DNA from 2 places in the Streptomyces sp. 142MFCol3.1 genome. Region 1 is predicted to be linked to the other one. Evidence: riboswitches for the same ligand, from Rfam matches in the RefSeq annotation. Region 1 holds a riboswitch; the other holds the start of a gene.
The links. Region 1 has a riboswitch for cyclic di-AMP ahead of H305_RS0131115 (transglycosylase family protein). Riboswitches for the same ligand answer to the same signal wherever they lie in the genome.
Positions count from the first base shown of each region.

Region 1 (5,289 bases):
GCTTCCTAAGCCAGTGCGACTCAGCCCTTGAAGCGGGGGAAGGCGCTGCGGCCGGCGTACACCGCGGCGTCGTCGAGGATCTCCTCGATGCGCAGCAGCTGGTTGTACTTGGCGACGCGGTCCGAGCGGGCCGGGGCACCGGTCTTGATCTGACCGCAGTTCACGGCGACCGCGAGGTCGGCGATCGTGACGTCCTCGGTCTCGCCGGAGCGGTGGGACATCATGCACTTGAAGCCGTTGCGCTGGGCCATCTCGACGGCGTCCAGGGTCTCGGTCAGCGAGCCGATCTGGTTGACCTTGACGAGCAGGGCGTTGGCGGAACCCTCCTCGATGCCGCGGGCCAGGCGCTCCGGGTTGGTGACGAAGAGGTCGTCGCCGACGATCTGGACCTTGTCGCCCAGCTTCTCGGTGATGACGTTCCAGCCGGCCCAGTCGTCCTCGTACAGCGGGTCCTCGATGGAGACCAGCGGGTACGCGGAGACGAGCTCCTCGTAGTACTCGGTCATCTCGGCGGCCGAGCGGGACTTGCCCTCGAACTCGTACTTGCCGTCCTTGTAGAACTCGGACGCGGCGACGTCGAGCGCGAGCGCGATCTGCTCGCCCGGGATGTAACCGGCCTGCTTGATGGCCTCGAGGATGAGATCGAGCGCGGCGCGGTTCGACTCCAGGTTCGGGGCGAAGCCGCCCTCGTCGCCGAGGCCGGTGGACAGGCCCTTGGTCTTCAGCACCTTCTTGAGGGTGTGGTAGACCTCGGCACCCCAGCGCAGGGCCTCGGAAAAGGACTCCGCGCCGATCGGGGCGATCATGAACTCCTGGATGTCCACGTTGGAGTCGGCGTGCGAGCCGCCGTTCAGGATGTTCATCATCGGAACGGGCAGCAGGTGCGCGTTCGGGCCGCCCAGGTAGCGGAAGAGGGGGAGGTCGGACGCCTCGGAGGCGGCGTGCGCGACGGCGAGCGAGACGCCGAGGATGGCGTTGGCGCCCAGCGAGCCCTTGTTGTCGGTGGCGTCCAGGTCGAACATCGCCTGGTCGATCAGGCGCTGCTCGGTGGCGTCGTAGCCGACGAGCTCCGGGCCGATCTGCTCGATGACGGCGAGGACGGCCTTCTCGACACCCTTGCCCTGGTAGCGGTTGGGGTCACCGTCGCGGAGCTCGATGGCCTCGAAGGCACCGGTGGAGGCGCCGGACGGGACGGCGGCACGACCGGTGCTGCCGTCGTCGAGGCCGACCTCGACCTCGACCGTGGGGTTGCCTCGGGAGTCCAGGATTTCCCGGGCTACGACGACGTCGATGGACGGCACGAGCATCTCCTTCTGGGATGTGACGCGGGTACGCCGGACACCGGGCCCGGCACGGCGCGAAGCCTGGGACGGCTTCGCGACATGAGCCTAACCGCCTCGGGGGGATCGGCCAGCCTGACGACCACCCCTTGAGCAGAACCGAGCGTAAATTGTTTCCGAACGGAACAAAAACCTGCCCCGTACATGAAATACCACCCCGCACGAAAAGCCCCGCCCCGGCGCGTGCGGGGGAACACGTGCCGGGGCGGGGAGCCCGTGGGGACGGGGGCCCTCACGAGGCCTCCGGTGTGGAGACCTCCTCGAGGGGAGAGCCATGGGCCGGCGGAGACCCTTCGTGGACCTGTGCCGGACCGCGGCCGGCGGTGCGGATCGGACGGCGTGGACGCCGGTCCGGACCGCACACGCCCGGTGGGGGCGCGGCCGCAGGTGGGGCTGCGGACGCGGACGGGGGCACGGAGGCCGGTGGGGGGCCGCGGCCGCCGCGCGAGGGCCGTCAGCCGAGGTGCAGCTGCTGGCCCGGGAAGATGAAGTCGGCGTCGTCGACGATGTCCTTGTTCAGCTCGAACAGCTGCTGCCAGCCACCCTTGACGTGCTTCTTCTCGGCGATGGAACTGAGGGTGTCGCCCTTGACCACCTTGTACTCGCCGTCACCCTTCTTGACCTTCTCGCCGGCCGGGGTGGTGACGGTCTTCTCGGCGGCCGGGCGCTCGGCGGAACGCGAGGCGGGCTGCTCCGTCGTACGGGTGGTGGTGCTCGGGGTGCTCGACGCGGAGTCGGCGGTGCCGCCGTTGTAGGTGGCGCTCGACAGGCCCGTGCCGCAGGTCGGCCAGGCGCCCTTGCCCTGCGCGGCGAGGACCTTCTCGCCGACGGCTATCTGCTGGGCCTTGGAGGCCTTGTCGGCGGTGCCGGCGTAGGCGGTGCCGCCGTACGCGGCCCAGGTGGAGGCGGAGAACTGCAGGCCGCCGTAGTAGCCGTTGCCGGTGTTGATGGCCCAATTGCCGCCGGACTCGCACTGGGCGACGGCGTCCCACTCGGACGCGGTGGCGGCGGAGGCGTTGCCGGCGGCCATCAGCGGAGCGGCGATGGCGACACCGGTGACACCGGCGAGGGCGGCGACACGTGCGGCCTTGGACGGACGACGGTGCTTGCCCTTGTCGGAAAACAGCATGGAGGATCCCCTCACCGACGCCTGCGAGGTGAGCTGTCGGGTTCGGGCGGGTGAGTGCCCGGCCGTGCGCTCCAGCGCTCGGCTCCACCCCTAGCCGCTCCCGGTTCAACCACCGGTCGCGGCACTTACCTTGGGTCCCCCGCTCCTGCCCACGGCGCTTGACGCGTCGACTGTTCCCGTACGGCTGTCGGCAGGATTCGGCGTTGCGACCGTCGGGGCCCGCTGTGGCGAGCGGTCACGACCGTAGGCATGCGATCGACGGAATTCCAAAGACGATCAGGGCCTCTGAGACTCATCTCTCACTCACGCCAAACCGGACATTCCGCGGCGAACCGTGACGCGAACTCCCGCTACTTTTCGCCCGATTCGGCATCAACTGCAAGGCTCTGACCGGGCAGGATGAGGTCGGGGTCGGCGCCGACCGTCTTCTTGTTCGCGTCGTACAGCCCGGACCATCCGCCCGGCAGGTCGAGGGTGTCGGCGATCGTCGAGAGGCTGTCGCCGTTGCGCACGGTGTAGGAACCGTCGGCCGATTCACGCGCGGAACCCGAGTCGCGGGAGGCGTGCCGTCCCGGAGCGCCGTCCTCGCGGGCGTCACCCGCGCCCTCCGTCGCGTCCTCGTCGGCGCTGTCACCGCGGTGGCGACCGGCTCCGCCCGTGCCGCCCTCGGACGCCTCCGAAGACTCGTCACTCCGGCCCGACTTGCCCGATTCATCACTCTTGGGCGTCGCCCGGTCCGAGCGGTCCGAGTCCTGGGAGCCCCCGTCGGACGAGGTGTCGGACTTGGTGGAGTTCCCGCCCTCGCGCGAGGTGTCGGTCAGGGAGGACGAACCGGACGGGTAAGAGGAGTCGGAAGAATCAGATGAAGAGGACGAACCGGACGAGTCCGAAGAACCGCCCTCGTTCGAGGAGCCGTTGCCCAGGCCCGTGTCGACCTCGACGTGACCGGAGTTCTTGCTGAGCCCGGAGAGCGGCCCGCAGGTCGGCCAGGCCGTGAGCCCCTCGCCGTCGAGGACCTTCTCGGCGATGGCTATCTGCTGCGAGCGGCTGGCCTGGTCGGCGCTCGGGGCGTAGACGAGACCGCCGTACCTCTCCCAGTTGTCCTGGGTCAACTGGAGGCCGCCGTAGTAGCCGTTGCCGTTGTCGGCGCTCCAGGCGCCGCCGCTCTCGCACTCCGCGACCCGGTCCCATGTGGTGCCGTCGGCGGCGCTCGCACTGGTGGCGCCGAGCAACGGGATCGCGATGGCCGATCCGGTCACTCCTGCGGCGACGATGAGGGCCGGGGCCTGACGGGGGCGACGGTGACGGCCGTTCCCGGAGAGCATGCGGAAGCCTTTCGCGTGACAGCAGGTGACTACAGCGGCAGATGGGCCGCCTTGCTGGGTGAACGTATCCGTACTCGAACGCTTGTCACAAGTCGATGCAGCACAGATCACGTGAAGATCACAGATGTGACGGACCGTCACACGCCGGACGTCGGGACGCCGTTCCGCGGCATGCCTACGTGATCGGCGTGAACTCCACCGGAAGTGTCCGCAATCCACGCATAATGAGGCCGCCGCGCCAGCGCAAATCGGCCGGATCCACAGCGAGTTGCAGATCGGGCAGGCGGGTGAGGAGCGTGGCGAGCGCGGTCTGCCCCTCCAGACGGGCGAGCGGCGCGCCGAGACAGTAGTGAAGGCCGTGGCCGTATCCGAGGTGCTGGTTGTCACGCCGGGACAGGTCGAGCGTGTCCGGCTGTTCGAACCGTGCGGGGTCACGGTCCGCAGCCGCCAGGACGACGAGGACGGGGTCGCCGGGGGCGATGTCCTGTCCGCCGATCCGCACGGGCTCCGTGGCGAACCGCCAGGTGGCGAGTTCGACCGGCCCGTCGTAGCGCAGGAGTTCCTCGACCCCGGTCTCGAGCAGTCCCCTCTCCCCCGCGGCCAAGGAGGCCTGGAGGCGGGCCCGCTGCCCGGGGTGGGTGAGGAGGGCGTAGGTGCCGTTGCCGATGAGGTTGACCGTCGTCTCGAATCCCGCGAAGAGCAGGATGAACGCCATCGCGGCGGCCTCGTTCTCGGTGAGGTGCTCGCCGTGGTCGGAGGCGCGGATGAGTCCGGAGATGAGGTCCTCACCGGGTGCGGGGTGCTCGGGCAGCGCCTCCCGCTTGCGGTGGATGAGGTCGGCCAGATAGCCGCGCATCTTCTTGACGGACCGCGCCACCCCGCCCCTCGGACCCCCGCCGTGCCGGATCATCATGCCTGCCCAGTCCCGGAAGTCGTCCTGGTCCTCGCGGGGGACGCCGAGCAGGTCGCAGATGGCGTAGATGGGCAGCGGGAACGCGAAGTCGTGGATGAGGTCCGCGGAGCCCTCGCCCGCGAACCGGTCGATCAGCCGGTCGGTCAGCTCCTGCACGCGAGGCGCGAACTCCGCCACCCTGCGCGGGGTGAACGCCTTGCTGACCAGCCGCCGCAGCCGGGTGTGGTCCGGCGGATCGATGTTCAGCAGATGGGTCATCAGCTCGGCCTTGCGTTCGCCCGGGATGCCCGTCTTCCCCTTGGCATGGGCGGGTTCGTCGTGATGGGCCGGGTTCTTGGACAGCCGCTGGTCGGCGAGCGCCTGCCGGGCGTCCGCGTACCGGGTGACGAGCCAGGCCTCCACCCCGCTGGGCAGCCGGGTCCTGTGCACCGGGGCGTGCTCCCGGAGCCAGGCGTACGCCGGGTAGGGGTCGGTCGCGAACTCCCAGGTGAAGAGTTCGGGGGCGGGGCTGGCAAAGGCGTGGGGCTCGGTCACTCCCCGACGGTATCCGCAGCGCCCGGAGGTGCCGGGACCGACCGGCGG
Region 1 is NZ_AUKV01000024.1:99,610-104,898, forward strand. Features, by position in the region: gene eno (phosphopyruvate hydratase) at 21-1,307, opposite strand; gene H305_RS0131115 (transglycosylase family protein) at 1,795-2,469, opposite strand; cyclic di-AMP (ydaO/yuaA leader) riboswitch at 2,473-2,636, opposite strand; gene H305_RS0131120 (transglycosylase family protein) at 2,820-3,794, opposite strand; gene H305_RS0131125 (cytochrome P450 family protein) at 3,970-5,241, opposite strand.

Region 2 (5,289 bases), on a different contig from region 1:
GAGCTGCGCACCGAACTGGCGGTCAGCCGGGGCACTCCGAGGCTGGGCGCGGGCTACCGCTCCTCCGTCCGCGGCCTGTACTTCACCGGGCTGCCGGCGGCGGCCTCGTACGGGCCGGTGATGCGGTTCGTGTGCGGGACGGAGTTCGCCTCGCCCCGGCTGGCCGGACATCTGGCCGCCGCACACGGGTGAGTCGGGGCGAGGGGCGCCGCGGGCGAGGCGGCGCCCCTCGCCCTTGAACGGCTGGGGAAGAGGCCACCTTCGCGTACCGCGCGCACGAGTTGTACGGCGAACCGCCCCTGTCGTCCGGACGGTGAAGGGCGTTGCGGGCGGGATACCGGACGTTGTCCGGTTCACGGGGGGCCGTTGAGTCGTGCGATCCGTATTCTTCGGATCATGGCCGCTCCGACTGCATATTCACTCATCGCCACTGACCTGGACGGAACGCTGCTGCGCGGCGACGACACCCTCTCCGACCGGTCGCGGGCCGCGCTGGCGAGGGTGGCCGAGGCGGGTGCCCGGCATCTCGTGGTGACGGGCCGTCCCGCACCGAGGGTGCGTCCACTGCTGGACGAACTCGGCGGCGAGGGACTGGCGGTGTGCGGGCAGGGGGCGCAGCTGTACGACGCCGGGGCGGACCGGATGCTGTGGTCGGTGACCCTGGACAGGGAACTGGCGGAGACGGCGCTCGGCAAGATCGAGGCGGAAGTCGGCCTGCTGTACGCGGCGGTGGACCAGGACGGCGTGGACGGGCTGACCCTGATCGAGCCGGGTTACGTGATGCCCCACCCGACGCTCCCGGCGGTACGGGTGCGACGGCGCGACGACCTGTGGACGGAACCCATCAGCAAGGTGTTGCTCCGTCACCCTTCCCTGACCGATGACGAGTTGGCCTGGGCGGCACGGTCGGTGGTCGGTTCGCTCGCGACGGTCACCATGTCGGGGCCGGGCACCGTCGAACTCCAGCCATGCGGTGTGACCAAGGCGACGGGTCTCGCCCTCGCCGCGGCGCACCTCGGTCTCGCGCCCGCCGAGACCCTCGCCTTCGGCGACATGCCCAATGACATCCCCATGTTCGACTGGGCGGCCCGTGGGATCGCCATGGCCAACGCGCATCCCGAACTGAAGGCGGTGGCCGACGAGGTGACCTTGTCGAACGAGGACGACGGCATCGCGGTCGTGCTGGAACGGCTCTTCGGGGTGTAGACGTCCGGTCGCGGTGCGGACGTCCCGCCGAGGCGCAGGCATCCCCCAAGGGAAAAGCGGGGGAAGACGGACAAAAATCTCGATTCGGGGCGCGGGCGGAGGTCCGCCGCGCGCCCCCAATCGGCGATGTGCCGCTGTCGCCGGGTCAGTACGCTCCGTTGACGTTGTCGATCGAGCCGTACTTCGCCGCGGCGTAGTTGCAGGCGGCCGTGATGTTCGCGACCGGGTCGTACGGGTCCATCGAGGTGCCGGGGACGTGGTACGCCTTGAAGGTGGGGTCGATCACCTGGAGGAGACCCTTCGAGGGGATGCCCGCGGCGGCGTTGGAGTCCCAGTTGTTGATGGCGCGGGGGTTGCCGGAGGACTCGCGCATCACGTTGCGGTGGATGCCGTTGTACGTGCCGGGTATGCGCTCCTTGGCCATGATGTCCAGGGAGTGCTTGATCCAGCCGTCGAGGTTGTTGGCGTACGTCTTGCCGGAGGCGGGGGCCGCTGCCGCCGGTGCGGCCTTGGTCAGCGGGGACACCACGCCGGTCGCGAGGTTCTTCGTGCCCACCGTCAGCACCAGTCCCGGGCGCAGGTGGGCGGCGTCGGGGCCGATGACGGCCTTGTTCGCGTCGTACAGCGCCTGCCAGCCACCGCACGACGGGTTCTTCTTCGCGACGGTCTGGAGGGTGTCGCCGGCGACCACGGTGTAGGTGAGGAGCTGCACCTGGGGGACGGTGGCCTGGACAGTCTGCGTCGGCGTGGCGGCCTGGGCGCCGGTGGCGCTCAGGAGGGGGAGCGCGAGGGCGACTCCGCCCACACCGGCGGCGAGCACGCCACGGGTGATGAAGGGGCTGGTCCTGAAGCGGCGGTTCATGACTCGTCCGGACATGGCGGTTTCCTCTCCGGCGCCTGCGAGGTGAGCTGTCGGGTTCGGGCGGGGAGGTGCCCGGCCGCGCTCTGTATGCGGCTTAACCCCTAGTCGTTCCGGTTTGTCCGGATCGACGGCTTGCCTGGGTCCCCCGCTCCTGCCGTGTGTGCGTGGGTGGGTGGGTTCGGGCGGCGGCAGGATTCGGCGATCCGCCCGGATCGAGGTGAACGTATGCGAGAGCACATGTCGGGAACAAGGGCTGAATTTCGGACGAAGATCGCTTTCGCCTGATTAAGGTAGTGTCAATACGTCCGATTCAACCGGAATTGGATCCTCAACTTGCCTTTAGCAAAGGGATTCTGTGAGGGCGGCGTAAATTCCCGGTCGAGGGTGTACGTGACCCAACTCACGAGACCAAAGCCAACCAAAGCGGCAAGAGCGGCAACTCGGACATCACGCCCCGGCGACCATGGGTGCGAGTAGGGCAATTCGGACATCGGGGAGGGGTGATGGGCCGGAGGCTGCGAGTCGGGTAACTCGGGCAACTCGGACAGGGTGCAGGGGTTTCCGTTGGGCCCGGTGGCCGCGCGTCCGGCCGCCCCGCCGGGCAGGGCCGGGGCGGCGGCGGACCTAGCCCGCCGTGCGCGGGATCCGCTTCTCCCACGTCCGGTGGAAGACCACCTCGTCGCCGGCCCTGCAGACGACCTCGTTGGTGGCGATGAACTCACCCTCGGAGCAGGCGAGTTCCGATCGTGTCGCCACACGGGCGTCCCAGGCGAGGTCTGGCCGGTGGAAGCGGATCGACCAGTCCGAGCGGACTCGCGCCGACATGGGGCCGGACTCGTCGATCGCGTACGACTCCCGGACGTCTTCGGTCACTTCGAGGCCGTCCGGGTGGATACGGGTGCCTTCGTGAGGGAGGTCGGTCTCCAGGCGCCACTCGCCCTTGGCGACGTCGTGCACGAGGAGCCGTTCGGGACGCGGCTCGTCCAGCGTCGCGGGGGAGACCGCCCCGAGGGGTGCGGACTGCTCCGGCTCCTCGAAGGCGATCGTCGGGTCCGACTCCCTTGCCCTTACCGGGAGTTCGAGGACAGAGGCCGCCGGGTCGAGGGTGAAGCCGGCCTCCGTGCCGGGCTGTGGCCAGACCCACGGCCAGTACGCGGAGGAGACGGCGAGCCGGACGTGATGCCCGGGCGGGAACGCGTGACCGATGGCGTCCAGCTCGACGAGCACGTCCTCCGTCGCGCCCGGCACCCACGCCGTGGCGCGGTCGCTGCCGTGGCGCGCCGACAGGTTCAGCACGCCCCGGGTGACGAGCGTCGAGGCGCCGTCGCGAGCCACGTCGCACAGCCGGGCGATCACCTGGCCCCGGGGGGAGTGCGAGGTCAGCCGCAGCCGGACCGCCGGGCGGCCCAGGACCCAGGTCTCCTCCGTGACCTCGAACTCGAAGCAGACCGACCGGGCGTCCTCCTCCCGCTGGTCCGGGGGCAGGTCCGCGTCGTGGCCGCGCGGGACGGTGCGGCCCGCGTCCACCCCGGTGTGCTGCGGTGAGCGCACCGCCACCGGGTCGCCCTGGAGCGCGTACGTGACCCGGGTCACGGAGGGCGACGGCCAGACGTGATCACCCACCCAGCGGCCGGTGATCACCGGGTACGTCGTCGCCGGAGGACGCGCGTCCATGACGTACGAGCGCAGGAGCGGCTCCGCCATGATGCCGCCGGGGCCGGGGCCGGGGCCGGGGCCGGACGTCGCCGGGGGGCGCAGCCAGTGGTCCCACCAGCGCAGGGTCTCCTGGAGGAAGCCGATCGCAGGGCCGGGCGGCCGGTCCCGGTCGGGGTACTGGTGCGACCACGGGCCGATCACTCCGCGTACGCGATCGGGTGGCAGGTGCTCGACCAGACGCAGCACCGTGTCGCGGTACGGGTCGTGCCAGCCGCCGACCGCCAGGACCGCCGCCCGGATCGCTCCGTAGTCCTCGCGGACACTCCCGTGGCGCCAGTACGCGTCCCGGGTCTGGTGCTCCAGCCAGGTGTGGACCGGTGGCTCCACCGCCTGGAGCCGCTTCACCCACATGTCCCGCCACATCACCTCGCCCACGTGTGCCGGGTCCGGGGGAAGGGCGGCGGAGGCGAGCGTCGCGGCCGACCGGGCGTGCAGGCCGGCGGCCCGTACGGAACCTCCTGTGTAGTGGACGTCGTTGTCGTAGCGGTCGTCCGTCGAGCAGACCGCGACGACCGCCTTGAGCGGCTCGGGTGCGAGAGCCGCGATCCGGAGCGAAACGAAACCGCCCCAGGAGATGCCGAACATGCCGACGTTGCCGGTGCACCAGGGCTGGGCGGCCAGCCAGTTGACCACCTCCACGCCGTCGTCCAGCTCCTCCTGCGTGTGCGCGTCCGCCGGCATGCCCTCCGAATTGCCGTGTCCGCGGATGTCCACGCGGACGGAGGCGTAGCCGTGGCCCGCGTACCAGGGGTGGCGCTGCCAGTCGCGGGGCGCGGTCCGGTCCGTGAGGCGGTGCGGAAGGTATTCGAGGAGAGCGGGTACGCGTTCCTCGGTCAGCGGGCGCCAGACGCGCGCGTACAGACGGGTGCCGTCCGGGAGAGGGATCCAGAGGTCCTCGTGGGCGGTCTCGTACGGGAAGGAGGTACGGATGTGTATGGTCATCGCGCTCCCGGACCCGGCGGAGCCGTGGGACTCGGGCGGTTCGGCACGGTCGTGGGGCGTGGCCTGTCGGGGCGGCCCGGCGGGCCCTTGCGGTGCGTGGGGCGCGCGGGGTGCGTGCAGGTGACCTCGGTGGGCGGCGCCGTGCGCGGTGTCCACCGAAAGGATGTGTTCCGCCGTGTGCGTGCGTCCGGCCAGGTGATGCCGACCGGTCGGCGACGAGGGCCGGCCGCCGGGCTCGGCTCGGCGCAGGTTCGGGACACGGTCACCTACTTCCGGTTACATCAGAACGTATCGCCACATGTCGCCGGGTATCGGCTGATCGTGAACATACCGTTGGTGATCGGATACCGCCCGGGCATGGAGGTGCCTCCCACCGGAGCCAAGTCGGCCGGGGGACGGTGGGCGCTCGTGGTGATCGAAACGTGACCGGATACGCTGACTTGAGTGATGGCAGCGACACATCGACAAACCGTGTCATCGACCGAATGATCGACCGAGTTTCGCCATGTGATCGTCAGCAGACAGGAGAACCTCTCGTGACCGTCGTCGGGCCGTTCGGGCTG
Region 2 is NZ_AUKV01000046.1:26,518-31,806, reverse strand. Features, by position in the region: gene H305_RS0139615 (FAD-dependent oxidoreductase) at 1-192, shown strand, start outside; gene H305_RS0139610 (Cof-type HAD-IIB family hydrolase) at 397-1,206, shown strand; gene H305_RS0139605 (transglycosylase SLT domain-containing protein) at 1,352-2,083, opposite strand; cyclic di-AMP (ydaO/yuaA leader) riboswitch at 2,088-2,279, opposite strand; gene H305_RS0139600 (CocE/NonD family hydrolase) at 2,693-4,720, opposite strand; gene H305_RS0139595 (hypothetical protein) at 4,847-5,152, shown strand; gene H305_RS0139590 (polyprenyl synthetase family protein) at 5,263-5,289, shown strand, end outside.
Region 2: linked by a shared signal. The riboswitch ahead of H305_RS0139605 (transglycosylase SLT domain-containing protein) and the one ahead of H305_RS0131115 (transglycosylase family protein) in region 1 are both predicted to bind cyclic di-AMP.